Regions from separate parts of the Clostridium beijerinckii genome, predicted to be linked through region 3. Evidence: riboswitches for the same ligand, from Rfam matches in the RefSeq annotation. Region 3 holds a riboswitch; each other region holds the start of a gene.
The links. A riboswitch is a leader RNA that binds a small molecule or an ion and turns the genes downstream of it on or off. The one in region 3 is predicted to bind S-adenosylmethionine.
Positions count from the first base shown of each region.

Region 1: linked by a shared signal. The riboswitch ahead of PZA12_RS04500 (O-acetylhomoserine aminocarboxypropyltransferase/cysteine synthase family protein) and the one ahead of metK (methionine adenosyltransferase) in region 3 are both predicted to bind S-adenosylmethionine.
Region 2: linked by a shared signal. The riboswitch ahead of PZA12_RS01315 (trans-sulfuration enzyme family protein) and the one ahead of metK (methionine adenosyltransferase) in region 3 are both predicted to bind S-adenosylmethionine.
Region 4: linked by a shared signal. The riboswitch ahead of PZA12_RS03530 (methionine ABC transporter ATP-binding protein) and the one ahead of metK (methionine adenosyltransferase) in region 3 are both predicted to bind S-adenosylmethionine.

Region 1 covers NZ_CP144906.1:931,959-935,131, reverse strand. Annotated here, with positions in the region: gene PZA12_RS04505 (response regulator transcription factor) at 1-154, shown strand, start outside; gene PZA12_RS04500 (O-acetylhomoserine aminocarboxypropyltransferase/cysteine synthase family protein) at 346-1,635, opposite strand; SAM riboswitch class I at 1,835-1,948, opposite strand; gene PZA12_RS04495 (peroxiredoxin) at 2,181-2,648, shown strand; rRNA gene rrf (5S ribosomal RNA) at 2,718-2,834, opposite strand; rRNA gene PZA12_RS04485 (23S ribosomal RNA) at 3,088-3,173, opposite strand, start outside.
Region 2 covers NZ_CP144906.1:262,594-265,766, forward strand. Annotated here, with positions in the region: gene PZA12_RS01310 (ABC transporter permease) at 1-1,242, shown strand, start outside; SAM riboswitch class I at 1,609-1,727, shown strand; gene PZA12_RS01315 (trans-sulfuration enzyme family protein) at 1,864-3,012, shown strand; gene PZA12_RS01320 (trans-sulfuration enzyme family protein) at 3,046-3,173, shown strand, end outside.
Region 3 covers NZ_CP144906.1:503,809-506,981, reverse strand. Annotated here, with positions in the region: gene metK (methionine adenosyltransferase) at 117-1,292, opposite strand; SAM riboswitch class I at 1,529-1,625, opposite strand; tRNA gene PZA12_RS02565 (tRNA-Tyr) at 1,761-1,845, opposite strand; tRNA gene PZA12_RS02560 (tRNA-Thr) at 1,858-1,932, opposite strand; tRNA gene PZA12_RS02555 (tRNA-Val) at 1,963-2,038, opposite strand; tRNA gene PZA12_RS02550 (tRNA-Tyr) at 2,048-2,132, opposite strand; tRNA gene PZA12_RS02545 (tRNA-Thr) at 2,145-2,219, opposite strand; tRNA gene PZA12_RS02540 (tRNA-Val) at 2,250-2,325, opposite strand; tRNA gene PZA12_RS02535 (tRNA-Tyr) at 2,335-2,419, opposite strand; gene PZA12_RS02530 (hypothetical protein) at 2,579-2,983, opposite strand; gene yyaC (spore protease YyaC) at 3,084-3,173, shown strand, end outside.
Region 4 covers NZ_CP144906.1:721,995-725,167, forward strand. Annotated here, with positions in the region: gene PZA12_RS03525 (bifunctional metallophosphatase/5'-nucleotidase) at 1-1,273, shown strand, start outside; SAM riboswitch class I at 1,698-1,815, shown strand; gene PZA12_RS03530 (methionine ABC transporter ATP-binding protein) at 1,959-2,924, shown strand; gene PZA12_RS03535 (methionine ABC transporter permease) at 2,924-3,173, shown strand, end outside.

The DNA.
Region 1 (3,173 bases), 430 kb from region 3:
CAAACAGCTTTTAATTAATCAGCCTGACTTGGAAATAAAAAAGGTGGGTGAATTAATTGGTTATAAAGATGCCTTCTATTTTAGCAGAGTATTTAAATCTAATGTAGGTGTGTATCCTAGCGACTATAGAATAAAACATTTAAATTATAACTAATAATTCTATATTGTTCTCATAATATTGTATTTTACACCATATTAATTACTATCATGAATTTATCACTCCAAAGAAAAATAGAAGGCAAACTCTCATATTGACTGTTTGCCTTCTGCCTCTTAAGTAACTAACCAAAAACTTTTTCTTAGAACTAAGTTGAATAATTATTTTTTTTATTAACTAAATGATTCCTAACTTTCAAATGCTTGAGATAAGTCATAAATTATATCATCAATATGTTCTGTTCCTATTGAAAGACGGATTGTATTTGGTTTAATTCCTGACTCTGCTAGTTCAGTTTCATTCATTTGAGAATGTGTTGTACTAGCTGGGTGAATTACTAATGATTTAACATCAGCTACATTTGCAAGTAGTGAGAATATTTGTAGTTTATCAATAAATTCCTGTGCTTCCTTTGCTCCACCCTTAATTTCAAATGTGAATATAGAACCTGCTCCCTTAGGGAAATATTTTTTATATAAAGCATTATCAGCGCTCTCTGGTAGCGATGGATGATTAACACTTTCAACCTTTGGATGATTCTTTAAAAATTCTACAACTTTTAAAGCATTCTCAACATGACGTTCAACTCTAAGTGAAAGAGTTTCTAAACCTTGTAATAATATAAATGCATTAAATGGACTTATGCATGCACCCGTATCTCTTAATAAAATAGCACGAATTCTTGTCACATATGCGGCAGCCCCAACTGCTTCTGCGAACTTAATTCCATGATAACTTGGATCTGCTTCTGATAATTGTGGGAACTTTCCTGAACCTATCCAGTCAAACTTTCCTGAGTCCACAATAACTCCACCTAATGATGTACCATGCCCCCCAATAAATTTAGTTGCTGAATGAACAACTATATCTGCTCCATGTTCAATCGGTCTAAATAAGTATGGTGTTCCAAATGTATTGTCCACTATTAGTGGTATTTTATGCTTATGTGCAATTTCTGCTAATGCTTCAACATCTAAAATATTTGAGTTTGGATTTCCAAGTGATTCGATTAAAATTGCTTTGGTATTATCTTGAATTGCATTTTCAAAATTTGATAGGTCAGATGGATCTACAAATGTTGTTGTAACACCGTTTGTAGGAAACGTATGTGCTAACAAATTATAAGATCCTCCATATATAGTTTTTTCTGCAACTATGTGATCACCAGCTTTAGTTATATTTTGCAATGCATATGTTATTGCTGCTGCTCCAGATGCTACCGCAAGAGCTGCTACTCCACCTTCCAAAGCTGCAACACGTTTTTCAAAAACATCTTGTGTTGAATTTGTTAAACGACCATATATATTTCCAGCATCAGCTAGTCCAAATCTTGCTGCTGCATGTGCAGAATTTTTAAATACATATGAAGTTGTTTGGTAAATTGGCACTGCTCTAGAATCTGTTGCTGAATCAGGTTGTTCTTGCCCTACATGAAGTTGAAGTGTTTCAAATTTTAATTTTCTTTCTTGATTACTCATAATTTGTTGCCCCCATTTTATATAATTTTTATTTTTAATATATTTACTATGATTTGTACGTTACCCTAATTTTCTAGATATTATATTTAGCTTTGAATTTGATTTTTATCACGATCCTAGAGAAATATACAAATAATTAGACATTTAGATAATAAAAGAGCTACTTTCTAGATAAGAAAGTAGCAAAAAAATATGTACATTCTTATCTTTCAGATAAAATATCTGCAGGAATTAGCACCTTAAATTAAAATAGATTTTTAATTCAGGTTGCTAGGCATCATAGGGCCAGTCCCTCCGCCTTTCTTGATAAAAATTATTATATTATATTATTCTTAGTTGTTTACTATGATATAAAGTATACATTTTATTGTTATATATGTCAACAGTATTTTAAATTTTGCATCTATTTTTTATCAATTAGTTATTTTATCTAGAATTCCCAGTTATATATTCTAAATAAACCCAGTCGCAATATTTCTTTTCTACTTTACAAATATTTAATCTTGATAGATAATAATTATTATAAAAGACATGGAGGTATTAAAATGGAAAGTTTAACTTTAGAAGAAGGAATGAAAGCTCCTGATTTTACATTAGTAGGATCTGATAAAAAAGAACATAAATTAAGTGATTATTTAAATAAAAAAGTCATCTTGTATTTTTATCCTAAAGATAATACTCCTGGCTGTTCACAAGAAGCACAAGATTTTAAAAATGGTTTGGATGATTTTGAAATGAAAAATGCTGTTATTTTAGGTATAAGCAGAGATTCTCTAACGTCTCATGATAAATTTATTGCAAAATATAAATTGCCCTTCATTCTTCTTTCAGATGAAAAAGAGGAGGTATGTAATCTCTACGGCGTATTAAAGGAAAAAAATATGTTTGGGAAGAAATCCATAGGTATTGAAAGAAGTACATTCGTAATAGATGAAAATGGGATTATATCAAAGATTTATAGGAAGGTTAAGGTTACAGGACATATAGAACAATTAAAATGTTCTATACAATAATTTAATTATTTAAAATATTTTATGATAATAAATAAAAAAAGATAGTTATTACAACTATCTTTTTTGCTTACCTCGCAACGTCCTACTCTGCCACACAGTCTCCCATGCAGTACCATCGGCGCTATAGACCTTAACTTTCCTGTTCGGAATGGGAAGGAGTGTTACCTCTATGCCATCATCACGAGATTAAGTGAGTTCCCAAATCTATAATTTGGTCGAACGAACTTATGCAAATCACTTTTGCGATTTGTATTCCTTATTCGTGTAAATTAGTACTCAGCGAACGAATGTGAGTCGAGTTTCCTTTGAAAAAAGACTCTTAGTTTACGCTTATACTACAATTACATTAATCTATTACTGTAATTATTCCTTTTTGAAAAAACTTTGTTCTTTCAAAATTGCACACAGTTTCTTTAATGTATATTACAACTTGACTATATTGGTCAAGCCCTCGACCTATTAGTATCAGTCAGCTAAATATGTTACCATACTTACACCTCTGACCTATCAACCTTGTAGTCTTCA
Region 2 (3,173 bases), 240 kb from region 3:
GCAGGCATAAAATCAAGCAAGATGCGTTCACTTTTAACTATGCTTGGGATTATAATAGGAATATCATCTGTTATAGGAATTGTTTCTATTGGAGGTGCAATTACATCTAAAGTAACAAGTGAGTTGGACAACATGGGTGCAAATAATATGGAAGTTGTCTTAACTGAAAAAAAAGATGATGGAACCTCTGCAGGATTTAATGATGGACCAAGTAAACAGCCAGAAGATAGCGATCTTATATCTTCAGAGCAAATAGACTCATTTAAAGAAATATTTAAGGATAGAATTAGCAGCGTAAGTATAGATGAGACAAAAGGACAGGGAAAGGTAAGGGATGGATATTTATATGCTAATGTAAATACTATTGGAGTAAACGAGGGATACAAAGAAGTTAATAATGTAAAACTGACTAGTGGGAGATTTATCACTGATAAAGATCTTAAAGGAGCGAAAAAAATTGCTATAGTCTCTGATAAACTTATTAATAATATCTTTAAAGGAAAGACTGATCCACTAGGTAAAGAAATTAAGGTTTATACAAAAGATGAAGTTGAAACATATGCAATTGTAGGGGTATATGAATATGAAAATTCTTCACTATTTGGTGGGGGTGGTATGGCATCAGAAAAAGATAGAGTTACTGATTTATATATTCCTGTAACAACAGAAAAAGCATCACAAAAAAACAAGAATTATCAATACTTTACTATTACTCCTAAACAAAATGTTGATGCTCAAAAGCTTGTAAAAGACATGAAAAAATATGGGGAAAAGCTATATAAAAGCAATAAGAATTGGACAATAGATGTTTTTAATAATCAAAGTCGAGCGGCGTCTTTTACGTCAGTGATTAATATGATATCCCTTGGTGTAGCAGTAATTGCAGCCATAGCATTACTTGTAGGTGGAATAGGAGTAATGAATATAATGCTCGTATCTGTTACGGAAAGAACGAGGGAAATAGGAACGCGAAAAGCCCTTGGTGCTAAGAGCAGCCATATAAAGATGCAATTTATAACTGAGTCAGTGATAATATGTTCAATTGGTGGAATGATAGGAATAATATTTGGAATAGGCATGGGAGTAATTGCATGCATAGTATTAAAATCACCAATATCGATATCTATTCCAACAATTTTAATAAGCTTCACTTTTTCAATGGCAATTGGTGTGTTTTTTGGATACTATCCAGCTAAAAAAGCAGCAAGTCTTGATCCGATTGAAGCCTTAAGATATGAGTAAGCAGCATGAAAAAGTAGTAGATAAAAAATAAGGAATATATATTCTAAGAAGTTTAATTCATCGAAGCTCACTTTGAACTAGTGGATAGTAAAAATTAGATATTCTATGATGAATGAATTGTATTATTTAAAACGTATATGTAAAGTATAATTTATGTTATAGAGGTTAAATTAAGAAAGATAGATATTTTAATTTTATTAATAATTAAAATATCTATCTATTTTCTTATTCTGAATAAATTTTAAGATAGGAATAAAACTTTAATAATCTAATTACATAGAAAGTCGATATTTTTACTAATAATTATTGACAAGTCTCTGTAACTATGTATAATTAGTATTAACAAAAAAATATCTGGATAAGTTAATCTTATTAAGAGTGGTGGAGGGACTGGCCCTTTGAAGCCCGGCAACCTGAAAAATTTTTATATATAAATTTTTTCGTTGGTGCTAAATCCTGCAAGAGAATATCTTGAAAAATGAGAGGAATTAAGTTTCGGTAGAACTTATAATATGACTACAAAGTCACTTCTTGTTTTGGAAGTGGCTTTTTTATTAATATTATCTCTGGTATTAGCAATAAGTAATGCATTAAGCAAAGTAAATTTAAGGAGGCAAAATAATGACTTTAAAAAAATCTTTTGAAACAATTGCAGTCAGTGGAGTATCAGGTGGAGATAAAGAAACGGGTGCTATAAGTTTTCCTATATATCAGGCAGCTACATTTAAACATCATGGCCTTAATAATAGCACAGGATATGATTATGCAAGAGCTCAAAATCCAACTAGAGAAGAAGCTGAAAAAACATTAGCTGTTTTAGAAGGTGGAAAATCAGCGATAGGGTTTTCGTCAGGAGTTGCAGCAATTACAGCCTGTATACATTTATTTAAGTCTGGAGATCATATAATCTTATCTGATGATTTATATGGTGGGACATATAGATTATTTGATGATATTTTTAGAGATTTTGGATTAGAAGCTACCTTCATTGATACTACAGTTACTAAAAATATATTAAATTCTATAAAAGAAAATACAAAGGCAATACTTATAGAAACGCCATCTAACCCTATGATGAAGGTAACAGATATAAGAGCAGTTGCAGAAATAACAAAAACAAATAATTTACTGTTAATTGTGGATAATACTTTCTTAACTCCGTACTATCAAAGGCCGCTAGAACTAGGAGCAGATTTAGTGGTTCATAGTGGAACAAAGTTTTTAGGTGGGCATCATGATTTACTTGCAGGATTCATAGTAGTAAATGATGAAGAAATATTAGAAAAACTCAGAAGAATTCACATGTCAACAGGAGCAACTTTATCTCCATTTGATTCATGGTTAATTTTAAGAGGTATAAAGACTTTACATATAAGGTTGGAAAGGTCACAAGAGAATACGCTTAAGATAGCTAAGTTTTTAGAAGGTAATCCTAAAGTAGAAAAGGTGTATTATGTAGGTCTAGAAGGTTTTGAGGGCTATGAATTAAATAAGAAACAATCGACAGGTTTTGGGGCAACATTATCGTTTAGAGTAAAAGAAAAAGAATTAGTTGCCAAGATTTTAGAAAGAGTTAAAGTAATAAGATTTGCAGAGAGTCTAGGGGGAGTGGAGACGTTAATAACATATCCATTTACCCAAACACATTCAGAGATACCGGAAGAAATTAAGCAAAGACTTGGAGTAGATGAATATCTGCTTAGGCTATCAGTAGGAATAGAGAATGTAGAAGATTTGCTAAAAGATCTGGAAAATGCTATAGGAAAATAAAATTTATAATTAAAATAGAATGGGGCGTTAAATATGAATTTTGGAACAAAATTAATACATGCAAGTGGAGATATAGATCCGACAACAGGATCAGTAAGCACTCCAATATATCAGACATCAACATTTCACCAATTTGATATAGAGAATTTCGGAAAATACGA
Region 3 (3,173 bases):
TTATAAATTTCTCCATAATAAAAAGCCGTCTATATTTAAGACGACTTTTTACCATTCTACAAAAACTTTTATTATATATACAAATCTTGATAATAAAAATTCACTTAAGAATTATCTTATAGATTTTTTCTTATTTCATCTACTTTATTTAATTGTTCCCATGGTAAGTTAAGATCATTTCTTCCAAAATGTCCATATGCAGCAGTTTGCTTATAGATAGGTCTTCTTAAGTCAAGATCTCTAATTATAGCTCCTGGTCTTAAATCAAATACTTTCTCTACTACTTCAACAATCTTATCTTCATCTACTTTTCCTGTTCCAAATGTTTCAACTTCAATTGAAACTGGCTTTGCAACACCAATTGCATATGCTAATTGAATTTCTAGCTTATCTGCAACACCAGCTGCAACTAAATTCTTAGCAACCCATCTTGCAGCATATGCAGCTGATCTATCAACTTTAGTTGGATCTTTACCTGAGAAAGCTCCACCACCGTGTCTGCCATATCCACCATAAGTATCAACTATTATCTTTCTTCCTGTTAATCCTGAATCCCCTTGAGGTCCTCCAACAACGAATCTTCCAGTTGGATTTATGAAATATCTTGTCTCACTGTCCAATAATTCTGCTGGTACAACAGCATCTATAACAAACTTCTTAAGATCTTCCTGAATTTGCTCTAAAGTAACTTTCTCATCATGTTGTGTTGATATAACTATAGTATCAATTCTCTTTGGCACATTATCTTCATATTCAACTGTTACTTGAGTTTTACCATCTGGTCTTAAGTAACTTAATGTACCATTCTTTCTTACCTCTGTAAGTCTTCTTGATAATTTATGAGCCATATATACTGGAAGCGGCATAAAATCTTCAGTTTCATTAGTTGCAAAACCAAACATCATTCCTTGGTCTCCAGCACCAACTGCTTCTACTTCATCTTTTTCACCTTTTTTTGACTCAAATGCTTCATCTACACCCATAGCTATATCTGCAGATTGTTCATCTATCGATGTAAGAACTGAACATGTATCACAGTCAAATCCAAATTTTGCTCTATCATATCCAATTTCTCTTACTGTTTCTCTAACTACCTTAGGAATGTCAACATAACAATTTGTTGTTATCTCTCCCATTACCATAACCATACCTGTTGTTGTGCAAGTTTCACAAGCAACTCTAGCCATTGGATCTTTAGATAGAATAGCGTCTAGTATAGCATCTGAAATTTGGTCACACATTTTATCAGGATGTCCCTCTGTAACTGATTCTGAAGTAAATAATCTTCTCATATCTTTTCTCTCCTTAGATTTAAATATTATAATTATCTTCACGAATAAAATTATTTTATTAAAAACTATACATAGTTTTATAGAATAGTACTCGTTTATAAAAGCTTTACCTTATTTAAATACAATAAATAATAGTTAAACTATTTTATTAATTGTTTCTTTTATAATTTAAGCATGCGCAAACTTAAAAAAATAAAAAAGCTCTTCGATAAGAAGAGCGCAATTTAGCAATCATTTTCTTATCTTGTAGAAACTCTACAGGAATTGGCACCTTATATAATACAGGTTGCCGGGTTTCACAGGGCCCTTTCCCTCCACCTCTCTTGATAAGAGTAACATAATTCAATTTTCAAAAGTATTTTATCATATGCGGTACAATTAGTCAACATTATGAATCTACTTTTTCCATCATTTATTTTTCATTTTAAATAAAAAATAAAAAAGAATAAACTTAAGTTTATTCTTTATTGGTGGAGGAAGATGGATTCGAACCATCGAAACGAAACGTAACAGATTTACAGTCTGCCCCCTTTGGCCTCTCGGGAATTCCTCCGCATTATTTTATTGGAGCTGGCAATAGGAATCGAACCTACAACCTGCTGATTACAAGTCAGCTGCTCTACCGTTGAGCCATGCCAGCATATATTAATTAGATTTAGCATTTTTATAATGGTGGGCACAACAGGGCTCGAACCTGTGACCCCCTGCTTGTAAGGCAGGTGCTCTCCCAGCTGAGCTATGCGCCCATTATAAATTGGTGGAGGAAGATGGATTCGAACCATCGAAACGAAACGTAACAGATTTACAGTCTGCCCCCTTTGGCCTCTCGGGAATTCCTCCGTATTATTTTATTGGAGCTGGCAATAGGAATCGAACCTACAACCTGCTGATTACAAGTCAGCTGCTCTACCGTTGAGCCATGCCAGCATATATTAATTAGATTTAGCATTTTTATAATGGTGGGCACAACAGGGCTCGAACCTGTGACCCCCTGCTTGTAAGGCAGGTGCTCTCCCAGCTGAGCTATGCGCCCATTATAAATTGGTGGAGGAAGATGGATTCGAACCATCGAAACGAAACGTAACAGATTTACAGTCTGCCCCCTTTGGCCTCTCGGGAATTCCTCCGTATTTATTTTTTATATCTTGTTGCCTCATTTGTCGGTCAACAATGATTAGTATATCGGTAAAGCGATTTTATTTCAACTCCAATATACACCCATATATGTAATTTAAATTCATATTGCTCTCATTTTCTACAATATACTCTCATTTAATATAGTAATCTTAATTATTTTTTATTCTTTTGTTAATCTCTTGTATATCTAAAAAGGAAGATGATATTTCTTGAATTTTCTTATAATCTTCTGTTGTTAATCTCTTTTTTAAGAGACTAAATATTTCTATTAGGCTTTCATTATCATTAGTATCCTCATAATATTCTTTTATTTTACCTATATCAAATGCAGATAATTTTTTTATTATCTTTTCAAGTTCCTTTTTATTATCTGTAGATAATTGACTTAACGCCTTTTCCTTATTCATTTTATATAATGGCTTCGAATATGAAACATTTTCTTGTACAACAACTTCTTTTGCAGAATTTTCATCTTGCGGTTGCCAATATAACAGAAAATACATATTTATTATTATTGTAGGAACTAAAACTAAATATATTAAAAATTTTTTCATAGGCACCTCCTCATTTACTATTAATTTCCAAAAAATATTTTTTTATACTATCTTCTGTTAATTACTCATATATATATTTTATAAAGGAGGTATATGTCCCTTGAGCAAGCCAGATATTAAACTTGATCCTAAATTTTATTATGATTTAGCTTTAGAAGTTAAAAAATTTATATCAAAAGACACCATAATA
Region 4 (3,173 bases), 220 kb from region 3:
TTCAACAAATTTTGTAGATCCATATATAATGAAAAGTTTTTATGTTAATGGTAAAGAAGTCAAAGTAGCGGTTATAGGTTTAGAAAATAAATGCATACCAAGTTGGGAAGATAAAAAACATTATGATGGATTGGTATTTAATGATCTTGTAGATGAATCTAAAAAGTGGGTTAAAGAAGTAAAAGCCAAGGGCGCAGATGTTGTTATAATATCAGCACATAGTGGTCAAGAGAGTGATGCAGATGTTATACCAGAAAATGAAATTAATGCAATAGCGACACAAGTTGATGGAATAGATGCAATTATGGCAGGTCACACACATTTAAAAGTAAATGATCTAACTAAGAAGAATCCAGAAGGTAAAGTTGTTCCAATAGTTGAGTCAACTAAGGGAGCTACAGGTTTGGCACAAGTGGATATGAACTTTGATGGAAATGCAAAGCTTATAGGAATTTCAACAAAAAACATTGTTATCGATAATAGCATAGTAGATGATCAGGAGATTGTCGATTTAATTAAACCTTATGAAGATACAACATTAAAATATGTAGATACAAAAATAGGAACTTCAACTGGAGAATTTACAGGAAGTGGACAGTTAACTGAGCCTACTGCAATTATGGAGCTCATTAATAAAGTACAAAAAGAAAGTGCTGGGACTCAATTATCAATTGCGGCACCATTAAGTTCTGGAGCATATATACCTCAAGGGGATGTTACAATAAAAGATATGATGGCAGTATATGTATTTGAAAACTTTTTGTATGGAGTAAAAATGACAGGAAAGCAATTGAAGGATTGGATGGAATATTCAGTTAGATATTATGCTCAAACAACAGGGGATAATGCAGCAGTAATAAAAGATCCAATATTAAATATTCCAGATTATAACTTGGATCAATTATATGGTGCAACATATGATATTGATTTAACACAGCCTGCATGTACTATCGGTAAGGAAACAGGAAGAGTAATATCAGGAAATAGAATAAAGAATTTAAAGGTTAATGGTGTTGAAGTAAAAGATTCAGATGAATTTACAGTTGCTATAAACAATTATAGATTTAATGGCGGTGGTGGTTTTATGAAGGCCGCTGGATTAAGTAATACTGATCCAAATATTATTGTCTATGATTCAGGAAAAGCACTTGGTGATGATGGCCAAGTGAGAAGCTTAATGACTAGCTACATTAAAAAACATGGAGAGATATCTCCAGATTGCTCAAATAATTGGGAGATACTGAATGTAGATAAACAGAAAAAAGCAGCTTAAGATATGAAGCAATTATTTTGAGGAATAAAATATATAAAGTGATTCTAGTAAAAATGAAGCCATGCACATAGATAGATTTATCTACATGTGTATGGTTTCAAATTTTATTGTAGAATATTTATTATTTTTTATGTTAATATTTTTATTAGCATAGATATTGATTTTGAATATTTGATAGAAATATATAGCATATGCAGCAGATTTAACAATATAAATATAAAATAATTTAATATTTATACTATAAACTTAAATTTATTAATTAATTTCGTAAAAAAATCTTGCAATATATGCAGAAAATATATATAATAAAACCAATCCGATTACAATACTTGGATTTGAAAGAGCAAAAGGTTATTCTATAGATTTTGACAAATTAAAAAAAGTTGTATATAATTAGGTCAAAGCTAAATTAAATAATCTGAATATCTTATCGAGAGCGGTGGAGGGACTGGCCCTTTGAAACCCGGCAACCGAAATATTATTTTTATTAAATGATATTTATATGGTGCTAATTCCAGCAGCTTTTAGCTGATAGATGAGAGGATAAATTTGTATGGTGTTTTATGCGCTAGAGATTTATTCTCTAGCGCTTTTGTTTTGAGGTGAACGTTAATAATCAAGTTAATTATTACATCACCTTAGTTATCCGGAAACTAACAAAACAAAGTCAAAGGAGGAAATGTGTTTGATAGAAATTAAAAATGTGGTAAAGAATTTTGGGGAAACACAAGTTATAAAAGATGTATCAATAAGCATTAAAGAGGGCGAAATTTATGGAATAATAGGGCACAGCGGAGCAGGAAAGTCAACATTATTAAGATGCATTAATGGACTTGAATCTTATGATGGAGGTTCAGTAAATGTAATGGGGAAAGAGGTTTCATCATTAGAAGGAAAAAGTCTTAGGGAATTTAGAAAAGATTTGGGGATGATTTTTCAAAATTTCAATCTTATGCAAAGAAAAAATGTTTTTGATAATGTTGCTCTTCCTCTTGAAGTGTGGGGGTACAACAAAAGTGAAATTAAGGACAAAGTATTAAGATTATTAGATTTAGTTGGATTAACAGACAAAAAGCTAAGCAAACCGTCAGAGCTTAGTGGTGGACAAAAACAAAGAGTAGCAATAGCAAGGGCATTAGCACTAGACCCTAAAATACTACTTTGTGATGAGGCTACTTCTGCCTTAGATCCTAAAATTACAAAAGATATTTTAGCGTTACTTTCTAAAATAAACAAAGAATTAGGGATTACGATAGTAATGGTAACTCATCAAATGGAAGTAATAAAAGAAGTTTGTGAAAAAGTTGCACTATTAGATGGTGGAAAAATAAAAGCAGAAGGAAGAGCAGAAGATTTATTCTTACAACCAGGAAAATCATTAAAGAAATTCTTAGGAGAAGAAGATGAAGGGATACTACCAGAAGAAGGTGTTAATATCAAGATATTCTTCCCAAGTGATTCTTCTGAAAATGCATTAATCACAAAGATGGCAAGGGAATTAGAAATAGATTTTTCTATAGTTTGGGGAAAACTTGAAAAATTTAGAAGCGAAGTATTAGGCGGGCTTGTAATAAATATCAGCGAAGATGATAAGGACAAGGTTATAAAGTACCTTGAAAATAAGGAAATCTTATTGGAGGTGATCGAATAATGAATCAGGTAATAGTAAAAGCTTTAATAGAAACTCTAGAGATGGTTTTTGCATCGACTATAGGTTCACTTATTTTAGGATTTATACCTGCAATAATATTAACAGTTACTGCAAAAGACGGATTAAGACCAAATAAAATAGTTTATACAATTTTAGATTTAGTAATTAATATATTAAGAAGTTTTCCAGTTATCATATTAATGGTAGCAATAATACCATTAACTAGATTTATTGCTGGTAAATCTATAG